Regions from separate parts of the Streptomyces sp. NPDC048496 genome, predicted to be linked through region 1. Evidence: riboswitches for the same ligand, from Rfam matches in the RefSeq annotation. Region 1 holds a riboswitch; each other region holds the start of a gene.
The links. A riboswitch is a leader RNA that binds a small molecule or an ion and turns the genes downstream of it on or off. The one in region 1 is predicted to bind cyclic di-AMP.

Region 1 (4,952 bases):
CGGTTGCGGGCGCGAGTCGGAGACAAATGTGTTCTGGCACTGGTGAAGGCGTTCCTCAAGGCGGGCATCCTCGGTGAGGACCGCGTGTTGCGGGAGACCAACGCCGGTACCCCACAGGGTTCGATCTTGTCCCCGTTGCTCAGCAACGTGGCCCTGTCGGTCCTGGACGAGCATATCGCCCAAGGACCGGGAGGCCCCGCTTCCAGTCAAGTGGAGCGCGGCAGACGTCGCCGCCACGGGCTGCCGAACTATCGGCTGGTCCGTTTCGCCGACGACTGGTGCCTGATGATCTCCGGCACCAGAGCCGATGCCGTGACCCTGCGGGAGGAGATCACCGACGTCCTGTCCACCAGGATGGGACTGCGGCTCTCACGGGAGAAGACTCTGATCACCCACATCGACGACGGGCTGGATTTCCTCGGGTGGCGCATCCAGCGCCACCGAAAACGAGGCACCGACCGGTACTACGTCTACACCTACCCAGCCCGCAAGGCCCTCAAGGCCCTGATGGCCAAGGTCAAGACCTGGTGCCGCGAGATGGACACGAGCCAGCCGCTCGACACCCTGCTTATCCGGCTCAACCAGATGCTGCGGGGCTGGTGCGCGTTCTTCCAACCCGGCGTGTCCAGCGCGACCTTCGGATACCTGGCGCATTACGCGCGTGAACAGGTCATCCGGTGGTTGCGCCGCAAACACCGCCGGATCACCTGGAAGGACCTCCATCGTCGCTTCTGCGACCCATGGGGATGGCCGACCGGGCAGGAGAGGGCACTGTTCAACCCCGAGAAGGTAGGCACGACCCGCTACCGATACCGGGGCGCAGCGATCCCGACTCCCTGGACGGCCACAGGATGACGACCGATAAGTGAGCCCCCAGCGGGACTTGTGGAGAGCCCGTTGCGGTGAGAGCCGCACGGCGGGTTCGGGAAGCGGCCTGGGGAAACGGGCCGGTCGCACGACCGGAACCGCGCCCCAGGCCGACTTTCACCTGGCCCTGTTCGAGGGCTGTTCCTATCGGGGCGTGTGGGGCAAGCTGACGGCGAGGCTGGAGGGACTGCCGTTGGTGCGTCCGGCGGTCTCCTCGCTGTCCAGAGCCCGACGGCGAATAGGAGCGGCACCGCTGCGGCGGCTGTTCGAGATCCTTGCCGGACCCGTCGCCCACCTCGGGCAGGCCGGTTCGTCCTGTTGAGTGTGCTGGACCGCACGATGCTCCTGCTGGCCGATGCCGGCTTCGATGGAGCCGATTTCGCCCGGGACGTCCAGGCCACCGGCGCCCAGTTCCTGGTGCGCTCCTCCGCCCGCCGGATACCCACTTCCTTCCGGCACCTGGGCTCACGAGCCCGGTCGAGCGGTCTCGGGCATGAGGGCCGCGAAACTGCGTTGTCTCCCGCCAAAGGGGCGGTTACAGTCTGGATCATGCTGCCTCCGGTGGAAACAGACGAACAGTGGGATGCGGTCGTTCCTGACGAGACGGTGATGCGGCCTGGAGTGGAGGCCCTTTGTGCACGCCTGGGTCTGGCCGACGCACCGCTGACTCGTTTTCCGGACGGGTCGCAGCCGGTCTACGCGGTGGGCGACGAGCATGCTCTCAAGCTGTTCCCCGGAACCGCTGCACAGGACGGCGTCGCTGAAGGCCGTGTTCTGTCCTATCTCCAGGGGCGGCTACCTGTAGCGACGCCGCAGGTGCGCGAGTTCGGCCCGTACGAGAACGACTGGCAGTTCGTCCTGATGTCCCGGCTTCGCGGCGAAAACCTGGCCCACGCCTGGGACCGCATACCGCATGCCCACCGTGAACGGCTCGTCGCCGAGATCGGAGAGACCCTCGCAGTTCTTCACTCTCTTGATCCCGGTCCCCTCGAGGACGTCCTCGGTCCCGGAGACTGGGGCGCCTTCCTGGACCGCCGGCGTGAAGGCACCGTGGAACAGCAGCACGCACACGGACTGTCGGCCGGCTGGCTGGAGCAGATCCCGGAGTTCCTCGCCTCGGTCCCCCTGCCACGCGCCCCACACCGTTCCCTGCTGCACACCGAGGTCATGCAGCAGCACTTCCTCGTTGATCCCGACGGGTGGCGCCTGACCGGACTCTTCGACTTCGAACCGGCCATGATCGGTGACCGCGCATACGACTTCGTCGGTGTCGGCTTGTTTGTCACCCGAGGTGATCCGCAACTGCTGGCCCAGCTCGCCAAGGCGTACGGCCACACCTTCGAACCGACCGAGCTGCTCGCGTACACGTTGCTGCACGTGTACAGCAACCTCTCCTGGTACATGCGGGAACTGCACGTACCCGCCGAAGGAACACTGCCTTCGCTCGCTGAGGCATGGTTCGCCACGGCGTGACGCGGGCGAACGCGCGTTTGCCATACCGCCGACCAGTGTTTGTGCCGACCGTGTGCAGCCCCAAGGACTGCCCGGTGGGGTCACGATCGGAGCCATAGCCGAATGGCGGCAACGGTCATGGTGCCATGGAAGACATACGCTCGCTTGTCGAAGCGGGTGGCTACTGCACGGAAGCCCTTGAGGGCATTGATCGTTCGCTCGAGGAGCAGTTGCACCTCGGAGTGACGGACAGCCACCCCCCGCCAGCCCCGGCGCCTGCCCGTCGCCGTGCAGCAGGACAACGGACGCGGCATGGTGATCATCCGCTGTCTGGCCAAGGAGCGCGGCGGACGGCTCACGGTCACGCCCACCACCGGGCGGGCAAGACCGTCTGGATCGCGCTCCCGTGGACCGTACCCGCCCAGACCTGACTGCTCGAGCGGGCGCCGCACGTCACTGCGTCGACGTCGCCCGCCCGAGGCCGCCGCGCAGCAGTGCGCACGGCGTCGCCGCCGCTCCGCTCCGCTCGCGCGCTCGCCGTGGTGCACCACCGAGATCGTCCGCCGGAACGCCGTGGGTTCCAGCCGGCGCACGGACAGCGGAGTCGGCGACATCGCGGAGACCATCTTCGGCACCACCTCCATTCCGGACCCCTGGTGCACTGAAACACGTGGTGAATGGGGGAGCCGGAGGAGAATCGGAGGGATCAGCGAACTCGTCCGTACCAGACGCTCCTCGTCCAGATCTTCTCCAGCCGCACGACGGAACCGGTCTTCGGGGAGTGCCAGATCTTCCCTCTGCCGGCGTAGATGCCCACGTGGTAGACGCTGCGCCCCGAGTGGAAGAAGACCAGATCGCCGCGTTTCCGTTTCCACGCCGAGACGTGGCGGGTCTTGTTGTACTGCTGCTGGGCCGTGCGCGGGAGCTTCTTGCCCACCTTCTTGAACGCGTACAGCGTCAGCCCGGAACAGTCGAAACGGTGGGGGCCGGTGGCCCCGTACCGGTACGGCGATCCTTTCTTCGACGCGGCGATCTTGAGTGCCTTCGTTGACCGCGTCGCGGCCTGGGCGTCGGTCACGGCGCCGGGGACGATCATGGAGCCGCCGACGGCGGCGAGCGTCAGAACCGTGGCCGTACCGGCCCGGGTGATCAGAAACGGGACATGAACCTGCGCAATCATGCGCAACCCTTCGTCAGCCGCCTGTGAAGGATGACCTGTCGGGTTCGGGCTGGCGAAGTTGCCCGGCCGCACGATGCGGCTTCACCCCGAGGGTCGACCGGATGCCCGGTCGACCCGTTGCGCTCGGGTCCTCCACTCCTGCCGATCCACTTCTGTCGACCAGTCATCCGGGCGGCGGCAGGACTCGGCGTCCGCCCGGACCGCCTCGCCGTGGTGGCGGGGGCTTGTCGTCCCACGGATCTTGACTCACCGGCTGCCGGATTTCCGAAGCAAAACAGCGATATGCAAGATTTGCCGTCAATGGTCTATTTGGGTGGGCAAGGGCTGATTTGGGCACTCGTTGGGCTGCCTCGACCGGTCCCGTACCAGCGGTGGAACGGCATACTTCGCGCACCGTCCACGCCGGCGGCGCAAGTCGAGTCGTCCCTCTCGCGGGGGATTCCTTGCGCCGGACGAGCGAGAAATTTCGATCACCATGCCGGGCGTGTCGCCGACGGAGTGATGATCAACTCATCGGGGCCGGGGGCACGGTGACCCGTTCGGCCCGCCGTTCCCCGTCCAACACGCGCAGTGCCCGTGCCAACGTGGCGGCGTGGATCTGTGCTTCACCCCGCTCGTGCATCAATGTGAGCGCGTCCCGCAGGGCGCCCGCCCGCGAGGCGAGTGCCTGGGCCGCGCGCAGCGCACCGTAGGTGTCGCTGCCGCGGGCGGGGTTGATCCGGCCCAGCTGGTCGAGCACTTCCAGGTAGCAGTCGATGAACTCGGCCTCGGCGCACGTCAGTGCGGGCAGCGGTGGGAGGTGGGGTGGCTGCATCGGCGGTTCACCTCGGGCCGTTCGGCGGGAGCGACGTCTTGCGGTTCTCCAGGACGTGGTCCACCAGCCCGTACGCCTTGGCCCCGGCGGCGTCGAGGATGAGGTCGCGCTCGAAATCGACGGCGATCCGCTCGGCGCTGCGGCCGGTGTGACGGGCCAGCATGCGGGTGAGCAGCTCGCGGACACGGACCAGTTCCCGCGCCTCGATCTCCAGATCGGACGGCTGGCCCTGCGCCGGCTCCGGGAGCTCGGGCTGCTGGACGACGACCCTGGCCCCGTGCAGGGCGTGCCGGCGGCCGGGAGCGCCCGCGGCGAGCAGGACCGCCGCGCTGGAGCCGGCCTGGCCGAGGCAGAACGTCTCCACCTCGCAGGTGAGGTACCCCATCGTGTCGTAGATGGCGGACATGGCGCCGAACGAGCCGCCGGGGGAGTTGATGTAGAGGGAGATCGGCCGGTCGGGCGCCGCGTGCTCCAGATACATGAACTGCGCGATCAGGTCGTTGGCGGCGGTGTCGTCGACCGGGGTTCCGAGGAAGACGATGCGCTCGGCGAGCAGCTTGGAGTACGGGTCGAGGGTGCGGGTCCCGTCGGTCGTGCGCTCGGTGAACTCGGGCAGGACGTAACGGGCGGCATGGCGGA
Region 2 (4,952 bases), on a different contig from region 1:
GCGCGGCGACTCCGTACCGACCTGCCCGACGAGGTCTACCTCTGGGTCAATGCCGCTGAGGGGCAGCGCTACACGGACGAGGAGGCGGACCGCTGGACGGCCCTCGACCCCCTCTTCCCGTACAGCCGTCACCCGCACCGCTCGGCAGGCATGCCGTGCCGGACCGGCGAGTCCGTCATCTCGGTGGACGGCGACGGCACGGTGCGCCGCTGCCACTTCGTCCCGGCCGAGCTGGGCAACCTGTACGACGGCAGCTACCGGCGTGCGCTCGGTCCGCGGGCCTGTCCGCTCACCGTCTGCGACTGCCACATCGGCTATGTGCATCTGGAGACACTGCCGTTGTACGACGTCTTCGCGGGTGGCGTCCTGGAGCGCATACCGGCCCGACGCCCGGGCATAGCGGCGCCCTCGGGGCGCCGGTTCCTGCCGGTGTCCCCTGTCGCCGGACACGCCTGAAGCCCCCGAGAGGCGAAAAGGGAACGGGCCCGTCCGGCAGAGGAGGCCGAAGAGAGGCCCTAAGCAAAATGGGATTCCGATCAGCGCGCGGCGTCTGGTGCGTGCGATCGCAAGGCGCCGGAAGGTCCTCGGATCGGCAACGCAGCGAGCGTGCGTGCCAGGCGTCGCGCGCCGGGCGCCCATTTTGTGAGCTCCTCTAAAGCGGCAGGAGGTCCGGCCGCTTCGCCTCGACGTGGTCGCCGGAGGACTCGCCGCGCAGCCGCCGCCCTATCCACGGAACCAGGTACTCACGCGCCCAGTGGATGTCGTCGCGCCGGACCTCCAGCGTGCCGCGCTGTGCCTGCGGGGGCCATTCCTGGTCGGGGTCGGCCGGCACATCAAGGCCGAGGACCTGGGCGGCGCGCAGCGCGACCCGGGTGTGCCCCTCGGGCGACAGGTGGAGCCGGTCGTCGTCCCAGGCGCGCCGGTCCTGCACGGACTTCAGCGACCACAGGTCGAGGACCGGGCAGTTGTAGCGATCGGCGATGGAGCGCACATGGGCGGTGTATGTGGCGATCTTGCCGCGCAGATGGCGCAGGACGGGAACGCCGCGGGTGTCGAAGCCGGTCGTCACCAGGACGGTGCCGACCGAGTCGGTGAGCTCGGCGACCGCGCGCTCGAAGCGCTCGGCCACGTCGTCGGGGTCGGTGCCGGGCCGGATGATGTCGTTGCCGCCCGCGCAGAAGCTCACCAGATCGGGTGCGAGCTCCTTGGCGCGCGGTACCTGCTCCTCGACGATCTGGTCGAGGAGGCGTCCGCGTACGGCGAGATTGGCGTACCGGAAGTTTCCGTGCGCGAAGCCGTCGGGGCTCGTCGCCGCATCGGTGTCCGGGAGCTGGTCCGCGAGAAGTACCGCGAACCGGTCCGCCCAGCCGACGAAGGTTCCGTCCGGGCCGGGGTCTCCGACTCCCTCGGTGAAGCTGTCGCCAATCGCTGCGTACGACCCGATGGCGCCATGCCGGTTGATGACGCCACGTTGATTGTTTCTCGAATCGTCTGCCACAAGCGCATATCCTGCACCGCCGAATGTGACCTACGCGACCGTAATAAGGGGTTGACGGGTGGTGAGATAGACCACCCGGTCAGGTTTTGGCAAAGGGGGAATAAGCGAAGGGGCGGTGCGCCGCTGCGCACCGCCCCTTCACCGGGCCGACCGAATCAGCCGTGGATCAGACGTAGATCCCGTGCGAGGCCAGGTAGGCGATCGGGTCGATGTCCGACCCGTACGCCGGGCCGGTGCGGATCTCGAAGTGCAGGTGCGGGCCGGTGGCGTTGCCGGTGGCACCGGAGAGGCCGACCTGCTGGCCCGCGGTCACGGTCTGGCCCGCCGAGACGGAGAGCGAGGACATGTGGCCGTACTGCGAGTAGTGGCCGTCGGCGTGCTTGATGACGACCTGGTTGCCGTACGCGCCACCCCAGCCGGCGGTGACGACGGTGCCGGAAGTGATCGCCTTCACGCTGGTGCCGGTGGCGACCGGGAAGTCGATACCCGTGTGGCTGCCGCTGGACCAGTTGGAGCCGGAGGCACGGTAGGCGGTGGTGTGGTTGCCCGGGACCGGGTGAACGTAGCCGGAGCTGTTGCTCTGACCGGCCGAGGCGGAGGCCGTGGTGGTCTTGACGGAGTCCGAAGCCTTGGACTGCGACGCGGACTTGTCGGCCGAGGAGGTCGACGGAGCCGGGGCGGACTGCGTGGTGTCCGTCGTCGCGGCGGAGCCGGCCGGCTTGCCGCCGAGCGTCAGCTTCATGCCCGGGAAGATCAGGCTCGGGTCCTCGCCGACGACCGCGCGGTTGTCCTGGTACAGCTTCTGCCAGCCGCCCTCGACCTGCTGCTCGGCGGCGATCTTCGACAGGTAGTCACCGGCGACGACGGAGTACGTCCGGGTCTCAACCTGCTTTTTCACGACCGGCGCGGCCTCGACGGCGGCGTGCGTGGCTGCCGACTGCGCGGTGGGCGCGGCCTGCTCCGCGGCGTGGGCACCGGTGGCGCCGAGCAGCGGAAGGGCGATGACAGCCCCACCGGCTCCGACGGCGGCGACGCCGCGGGCGATCGTGCTGGACTTGGTACGGCGGTGCTTACCCGATGTGGGCATGAAGAATTTCCTCTCCGGCGCCTACGAGGTGAGCTGTCGGGTTCGGGCTGGAGATGCCCGGTCGCAGTTCGCGACTTCACCCCGAGCCGACCGGATCTCTCCGGGCGGCGGCTTACCTGGTTCCCCCGCTCCTGCCACACGTGAGTGGGTGCGAATTCCGGGCGGCGGCAGGATTAGGCGGTCCGTCCGGATTGAGGGTGACCGTAGGCGAGCGAGGACGACGGAAACAAGCCATCGATTACTCGAGGGAATCCGCGCCGGGAAATCGGCGCGGAATCCTGGTCACCCTCCGTGGATTACGGATCTTGGCTTTCCGCGCGACGTCCGGAATACCCATCCGTGGCACCACCACACACCGTCACGAATATGATCCCGCTCACGAGGAGGGCATCATCTCCCGTAGAAATAGGCCATGTTCCGCCAAAAGGCGCAATGCGGACACATTGCGCGCGTCCGCCACGCCGGAGCCTCAGCACCTTCGCGTCCAGGCCCCCCTCAGCCCGGTGTGCAGACCCTGATGCAGCAGCACGGCACCGTGGTGGACCGCCCCGGCGTCCAGGTCGGTGCACGTCGCCGCGGGGCCGAGCCCGCGTAGCCGCAGGGCCGGCGGCCGCTCCCCGTACCGCTGTGCCTCCAGCCACATCAGCACCGCGGCCTTGTTGGCATGCACGTACTGCACGGCGCTGAGTCCACCGCGCGGGGCCCGCAGCCGGTACAGCGCGCCGTGCTGCACCGCGGGACGGATCTCCTTGTAGAGATCCACCCAGCTCCACGCCTCGGCCGGCTCCTCGTCACTCCACTCGGTGCGATCCCCGCCGACCCCGAGCTCCCCGGCCATCGCGCTGACGAAGCGGAAGCGCAGGCTCTCGGCGTCCGGGACGACATGGGCCAGTTGCCAGGCGTGCCAGGCCCGGCTCGCCCCGCCTAACCCTCCGGCGCTCCACAGTCCGGCGAACACCGGTGTGGTGTACGTCTCCCCCGGTGCGAGCCGCAGCAGCCCGGAGTCGTCGCATCCGGCGCCTCCGGTGATCTGCACGAGCCCGTCGGGGAGCTGCTCCACCGCGATGCGCCACGAGCCGGACCAGCCGAGCGCGCAGCCGTAACGCCCGTGCGAGGGGAATTCCATGGGGTGTTCAGCAGGAAACCGCCGAGATGATTGCCTGAGAATTCAATGTCGTATCGTCGCAGGAGCTGACCTCGCCGGCGAGCCGCGCCGACGCCAGACACTCCAGGAGACACCGTGACGCAGCAGGTGCCGCAGGTCCCGTCGACGGAACCCGAGCTGGCAGGTGTACGCAACTTCCGCGATGTGGGCGGACTGCCGACCGTGGACGGCCGCCGGGTGCGGCACGGACGGCTTTTCCGCAGTGGTCACCTCGCGCACGCCACCGACGAGGACGCCGCGTTCCTCGGCGGCCTCGGGCTGCACACGATCTTCGACTTCCGCAATGCGGCGGACCACAGGCTCGAAGGCCCGGACGTGGACCTGCCGGGCGTGCGGAATGTGAACATTCCGCTCTCCGACCCGGCCGACGGCACCGAGTTCTGGCGGATGGTCCGCGACGGCGACATCGCGCAGCTGCGCTCGGTCCTTGCCGACGGCAAGGGAGCGGCGCAGATGACCGCCTCGTACAAGTCGATCATCAGGGACCGTACCGCCGAGCACAGCCGGGTGCTGCACGCGCTGGCCGAGGACAGCGTTCCCGCTCTGATGCACTGCGCGGCCGGCAAGGACCGTGCCGGTCTCTCGATCGCGGTTTCGCTACTGGCGGTCGGCGTCGAGCGCGAGGCCATCGAGGCCGACTACCTGAAGTCCAACGATCCGCACCGCCGGTACAAGGTCCGGCGCACCGACACCTCGGCGACCGGGATGTCGCCCGAGGTGATGGAACTGCTCAGCCCGCTCTTCGATGCCCGCGCCGAGTACCTCGCCCAGGCCTTCAGTACCATCGAGGAGACCTGGGGCAGCACGGACCGCTATCTCGCCGAGGGCCTGAAGCTGACTCCGGAGATCCTGGAGCGGCTGCGCGGACGGCTTCTCGACGAGGCGTAGCCGGACCGCAGGCCGGCCGAGGTCAGCCCTTTCCGGCCACCGCGAAGAGCAGGTAGAGGAAGGCCGCGAAGATGTGTCCGGCGATGAGATAGGCGAACAGCCTGATCACCACGCCGCGCGGAAACTTCCGCTCCTGCGAGTCGTAGTTCTTCCGGGACTTCGGGGTGAGCGGATCGAAGTTCTCTGAATCGGACATGACAGTCCTTTCTGGTGACCGGCCGGGCCGGTCTCAGCGATGGTGGGTACCGCTGCCGAGGCACAACTCGGCGGCGGGGCTCTGCAACAGGGTGTGGACGAAGAGCAGCTCGGATCCG
Region 3 (4,952 bases), on a different contig from region 1:
GCGTACGTCTCGATCCCGGTGGGCAGCGGCGCGACTTCGGCGAACGCGCCACCGGCGGCCCAGTTGTCGATGCCGCCCGTGGGAATGGACGCCTGGAGGCTGCCGGTCGGGTCCCACAGGTGGTTGGCCCGGCCGCACATGACGTTGCCGTTGTCGCCCCACCCTTTACCGATCTCGTTGTTCAGGCCGACGAGCGCGCCGGTGGCCTTCAGCTTCACCAGCAGCTTGCTGGTGCCCACGCTGCCGGCCGCGAAGAACACCCGGTCGGCAGTCACCGTCTTGGTGGCCGTGGTGACACCGCCGGTGTCGATCTGGTCGATGACGACCGTGTAGCCGCCACCTGTTGCCGGAGCGACCGAAGTGACCTTGTGGAGCGGCGAGATGACGACCCTGCCGGTGGCCCTGATCCGGTCGATGTACGTCTTCTGCAGCGACTTCTTGCCGTAGTTGTTGCCGTAGAGGATCTCGCCGGCCAGCGCCGACCTGGGGACGGTTCCGGCTTCTTCCTGCTTCATGTAGTCCCAGTCGTACACGGTGGGCACGAAGACGAACGGGAAGCCGGCACGCTCGGCCTGCTTACGGCCGACCCGGGCGTACTGGTAGCACGCGGCGGTGTCGAACCAGGCCGGATCGATGGTGCCGGCCCCGAGCCCGGCATTGGCGCGCGGGTAGTAGATGTCGTACATCTCGTCGGCGTCCACCGACGGGAGGACGGCTCCGAAGTTCTCGCGCTTGGGAGTGACCGCCATCCCACCGTTGACCAGCGAGCCGCCACCGACGCCGCGGCCCTGGTAGACGGTGATCCCACTGAACTCCTCGGCGTCGAGGATCCCCGTGGTACGAGTGATGTTCTTGTCGATGGGGAAGCCGAGGAAGTTGCTGAGGGGCTGCTTGGTCCTGGTGCGGAGCCAGTACGAACGGCTGTCCGGGGAGGTCGTGTTGGCGAAGATCTTGCCGTCCGGGCCGGGGGTCTCCCAGGCCATGCCCATTTCGATCATGTGCACGTCGACGCCTGCCTGGGCGAGACGCAGTGCGGCGACGGAGCCGCCGTATCCGGTGCCGATCACCAGGGCCGGGACATGGGCCCCGGAGTCGATCGGAGCGGTTGCGGAGCCGACCCCGGCCTGGGCCGGGGTGGTGTGACCCGCGAGGGCCACGGCTCCTAAAATAGAACCAGTTCCTGTGATGAATCTGCGACGCGAAACACCCTTGGGGCCTGCATTGTGCATGGTAGAGTCACTCATGTGACACGCCTCACTCTCCAAAGAGTGAAACTGGTTCTACTGCCGTTCGCGCGTTAAGTCACTACATACCGATGGGTAACATGCGCCCGATCGAGGCACCCCGGATCAACGCCGTGCGTCAGGCGGGCCGTCATGCGGATCGGCTTCTGAATCGCCCCCTGTGCGCGACACCGACGGGAACGGGTGGCGAAGCCCCATCGGACCTTCGCCACCCGTCATGCCTGAATCAACGCAACCGGGCGTCAGTAGGCCCCGAACACGTTGTCGATCGAGCCGTACTTGGCGGCGGCGTAGTTGCACGCGGCCGTGATGTTGGCGACCGGGTCGTAGGGGTCCATCGACGTACCGGGCACGTGGTAGGCCCGGAACGTGGGGTCGATGACCTGCAGGAGACCCTTGGACGGTGTGCCCTTGGCGGCGTTCGAGTCCCAGTTGTTGATGGCCCGGGGGTTGCCCGCGGACTCGCGCATGATGTTGCGGTGGATGCCGTCGTAGCTGCCGGGGATGCTGTGCTGGGCCATGACGGCCAGCGACTCCTTGATCCAGCCGTCGAGGTCGTTCGTGTACGTCGCGGGCTTCGCGGTGACGGCAGCGGCGGTGCTCGCGGCCGTCGTGGACGCGACTGTCGCGGGCGCGGTGGCGCCGATGGTGAGCTTCTGGCCCGCGTGAAGTACGCCGGGGTCGGCTCCGATGACCGCTCGATTGTCCTTGTACAGCTGCTGCCAACCGCCGCTCACGGAATGGCTCAGGGCGATCTTGTAAAGGGTGTCGCCGGCTATCACGGAATAGACGGAGGGCGTAGCTGCCCGCACGGCAGTCGGGTTGGCGGGGGCGGCAGCGGGCGCCACTGCCTTGGAGACGGCTGCGGTGACAGGCTGCGCCGGCGCTGCCGAGGCAACGGTTGCCCCGATCATCGGAAGCGCGAGAGCGGCTCCGCCCGTGCTCACGGCGATGAATCCGCGAGTCAGCGAACTGGACTTACGACGACGGTGGTTAACCTGTGCGGGCATGGCGCATTCCTCTCCGTCGCCTACGAGGTGAGCTGTCGGGTTGAGGCTGGAGTTGCCTCGCCGTATGGGAATACGACTTCACCCCTAGCCGTTCCGGATACCGGATCGGCGGCTTACGTGGGTCCCCCGCTCCTGCCGTACGTGAGTGGTCGGGTTACCGGACGGCGGCAGGATTCGGCGTTCCATCCGGATTGACGGTGACCGTAGGCGAGAAACTCCGACCTGAACAAGCCCCCATTTCTCGATCACAATTCATTTGCAAGATCGAGTCGCGGAAATTTTCGCAATTCACCCCGGTCCGCGAAGCCAACTTTCTTGGCGCAGAAGGGAACCGGGCGGCACGCCGCTGCGTCCGCGGGCCCGGAAGGTGACTCTCGCCACTCTGCCCGAAAAGGGCGATTTGCCCGGCACGTAAGGCCTCGGCTCGTGCGGGCTGCGCATTCACCAGAACGGTGAGCGGCTCCCCTTTATCGCCAAAATTGCGACATTTAGGAGATTTTGGCTTCAGCGGACGGACGTCCGGCCTCCGACTCGTCGGGAAGGGCGCCCCCGGGGAGACGACCGGGATCAGCCGTGCGCCACCCGTCTGCGCCGACTGCGGCGCGCGAGTGGCCGCCCACCGGCCGGGTCGTGCAGGTTCACGCGAACGACACCACGGCGGCCGCACAAGGTGCCGTACACCTTGGGCGTGGCCATGATGGTGCGGAAGAACGCCCTGCCCGCCCGCCGGGACCGTCCGGCATCACGAGAGAAGTGATGGCGATGGAGCTGTTCCCGCCCATGCCGCTCGCCGAGTGGCGTGACACCAAAGAGACGCTCCACCGCTTCGCGCAGGTCGTCGGAAAGATCCGCCTCGCGGCCAGTGTCCGGCGCAATCACTGGTGGAACGTTCCGTTTCACCTCACTGGCCGCGGTATCACCACCCGCCCCATGGGGCAGATCGACGGCAACCCGATTTTCACGGTGGACTTCGACTTCGTCGGCCATCGACTCGTCATCACAAGACTGGACGGCGTGACGGTCTCGTTCCCGCTTTCGGGCCAGTCCGTGGCGTCCTTCCACAAGAATGTCATGGCCGCCCTGGAAGCGCTGGGCATCGAGGTGGATATCAACGTGCCCAAGCCATTCGATCTGCCCGACGCTGACCGGCCGTTCGCCGAGGACACGGAGCACGCGGGATACGATCCCGAACAGGCGAACCGGTATTGGCAGGTCCTCAGTCAAGTGGCGCTGGTGCTGGAGGAATTCGCCGCGCGGTTTTCGGGGAAAGTCAGTCCCGTGCACCATTTCTGGCACACCTTCGATATCGCTCACACCCGCTTTTCGGAGCGTCAGGTCGACCAGCCCCGGCAGATCGACCCGGTGACGCGGGAGGCCTACTCCCGGGAAGTGATCAGCTTCGGTTTCTGGTTCGGTGACGACACGTTCGCCGCACCCGCGTTCTACTCGTACACCGCTCCCGAACCGGCGCGGCTGGCGGAAGAACCGCTCGCTCCGGTGTCGGCGCAATGGGTGGATCGTGGCGGCAGCCACCTGGCGGTGCTGCCGTACGACGCGGCCCGCACCGAAAGCGATCCCCGTGCGGCCGTACTCGCCTTCTACGAAAGCGCCTATCAGGCCGGAGCGGGGCGCGCCGGCTGGGACATCGACCGTCTCACCTGTCCCGGCGGGATCACCGATCCGTGCCTGAGGACCCGTACGTCTGCCGGTGGATGAGGAGCGCGGCTTCAGTGCAGCTGCCGCTCCCAGTCCGCGGGGACCTTGCCCTGGGGACCCGGGGTCGGCTGGGCGACCGGGTGCGAGGTGGGCGGGGGCAGCTCCACTCCCTCGTAATATTCCTCGGTCTCGATGTTCCAGAGCCAGTTCTCCCCCGGCTCGAAGCTGGCCAGGAACGGATGTCCTGCCTCGCGTGCGTGCTTCGTACCGTGCTGCGAGGGGGAGGAGTCGCAGCAGCCGATGCGTCCGCACGCGGCGCAGCGGCGCAGGTGCATCCACCATCCCGGTCCGTCGCCCGCCAAGCAGTCCGCACATCCCGCCCCGCTGGGGGCCGCGGTGAGATCGATGCCTGGGATCTGGTCAGGTGCCATGTGACGTGCCTCCGTGATCAGGCGCGAGAGCGCGGACCCTGCGGGTCCCGTCCCGGCGCACTGAGAGCCTGTCGGGTGACCTTCGATCGGAAAGCGGACGCGGTCTGGTGCGTGCGATTCCAAGGCGCTGGGATGGCCTTGTAGCGGAGCTACTAGGGCATTTTGGCAACGCGGGAAGCGTGCGTGCCAGGGCGTGGCCGCCCGATCAGAGGTCACCCGACAGGCTCTGAGGCTTCCGGGTTCCTTCCTGCATCGTAAGGCCGGACTGCCTGGTCCGCCTGCGTCGAACAGCCGTGCCGGACTCCGGGCGCCGCTCGATGATGTGAAGTGCCCTCCCTGCGGGGGACGTTCGCGTGCGCCGACGGCAGCAGGGCCAGGACATACGGGCGTCGCAGGCCGCCCGGTCTCCCATCGCCTCGCCCTCACCCTCCCGGGACTGTCGGCTGCGGGGCCCGGTGGCTGCCGAGCCGCCGCCGCAGTGCGGCGAGCCGGGGATGGCGTTCGTGCAGTTCAGCGGAGTGGCGGTCGAGTTCCTCGCCAAGGCGTTCGGCGCGTTTGTCGATGTCCAGCTCATCCAGAATGCGGTCGACCTCGGCGAGCAGCGCACCGTG

Region 2: it holds a riboswitch for cyclic di-AMP, as region 1 does, so the genes downstream of both, ACGFSA_RS20285 (peptidoglycan DD-metalloendopeptidase family protein) here and ACGFSA_RS30335 (C40 family peptidase) in region 1, are expected to answer to the same signal.
Region 3: it holds a riboswitch for cyclic di-AMP, as region 1 does, so the genes downstream of both, ACGFSA_RS32800 (transglycosylase SLT domain-containing protein) here and ACGFSA_RS30335 (C40 family peptidase) in region 1, are expected to answer to the same signal.

The regions. Positions count from the first base shown of each region.
Region 1 is NZ_JBICXB010000054.1:9,309-14,260, forward strand. It holds gene ltrA (group II intron reverse transcriptase/maturase) at 1-855, shown strand, start outside; gene ACGFSA_RS30320 (transposase domain-containing protein) at 866-1,189, shown strand; gene ACGFSA_RS30325 (phosphotransferase family protein) at 1,417-2,340, shown strand; partial or broken gene ACGFSA_RS30330 (IS5/IS1182 family transposase) at 2,421-2,675, opposite strand; gene ACGFSA_RS30335 (C40 family peptidase) at 3,026-3,499, opposite strand; cyclic di-AMP (ydaO/yuaA leader) riboswitch at 3,503-3,689, opposite strand; gene ACGFSA_RS30340 (hypothetical protein) at 4,005-4,313, opposite strand; gene ACGFSA_RS30345 (ATP-dependent Clp protease proteolytic subunit) at 4,321-4,952, opposite strand, start outside.
Region 2 is NZ_JBICXB010000022.1:4,058-9,009, reverse strand. It holds gene ACGFSA_RS20295 (STM4011 family radical SAM protein) at 1-456, shown strand, start outside; gene ACGFSA_RS20290 (SGNH/GDSL hydrolase family protein) at 653-1,498, opposite strand; gene ACGFSA_RS20285 (peptidoglycan DD-metalloendopeptidase family protein) at 1,665-2,585, opposite strand; cyclic di-AMP (ydaO/yuaA leader) riboswitch at 2,589-2,746, opposite strand; partial or broken gene ACGFSA_RS20280 (GH36 C-terminal domain-containing protein) at 3,044-3,687, opposite strand; gene ACGFSA_RS20275 (tyrosine-protein phosphatase) at 3,826-4,638, shown strand; gene ACGFSA_RS20270 (DUF6126 family protein) at 4,661-4,834, opposite strand; gene ACGFSA_RS20265 (helix-turn-helix domain-containing protein) at 4,868-4,952, opposite strand, start outside.
Region 3 is NZ_JBICXB010000075.1:2,649-7,600, reverse strand. It holds gene ACGFSA_RS32805 (GMC oxidoreductase) at 1-1,244, opposite strand, end outside; gene ACGFSA_RS32800 (transglycosylase SLT domain-containing protein) at 1,487-2,254, opposite strand; cyclic di-AMP (ydaO/yuaA leader) riboswitch at 2,259-2,444, opposite strand; gene ACGFSA_RS32795 (DUF5996 family protein) at 3,017-3,970, shown strand; gene ACGFSA_RS32790 (UBP-type zinc finger domain-containing protein) at 3,982-4,341, opposite strand; gene ACGFSA_RS32785 (aromatic acid exporter family protein) at 4,764-4,952, opposite strand, start outside.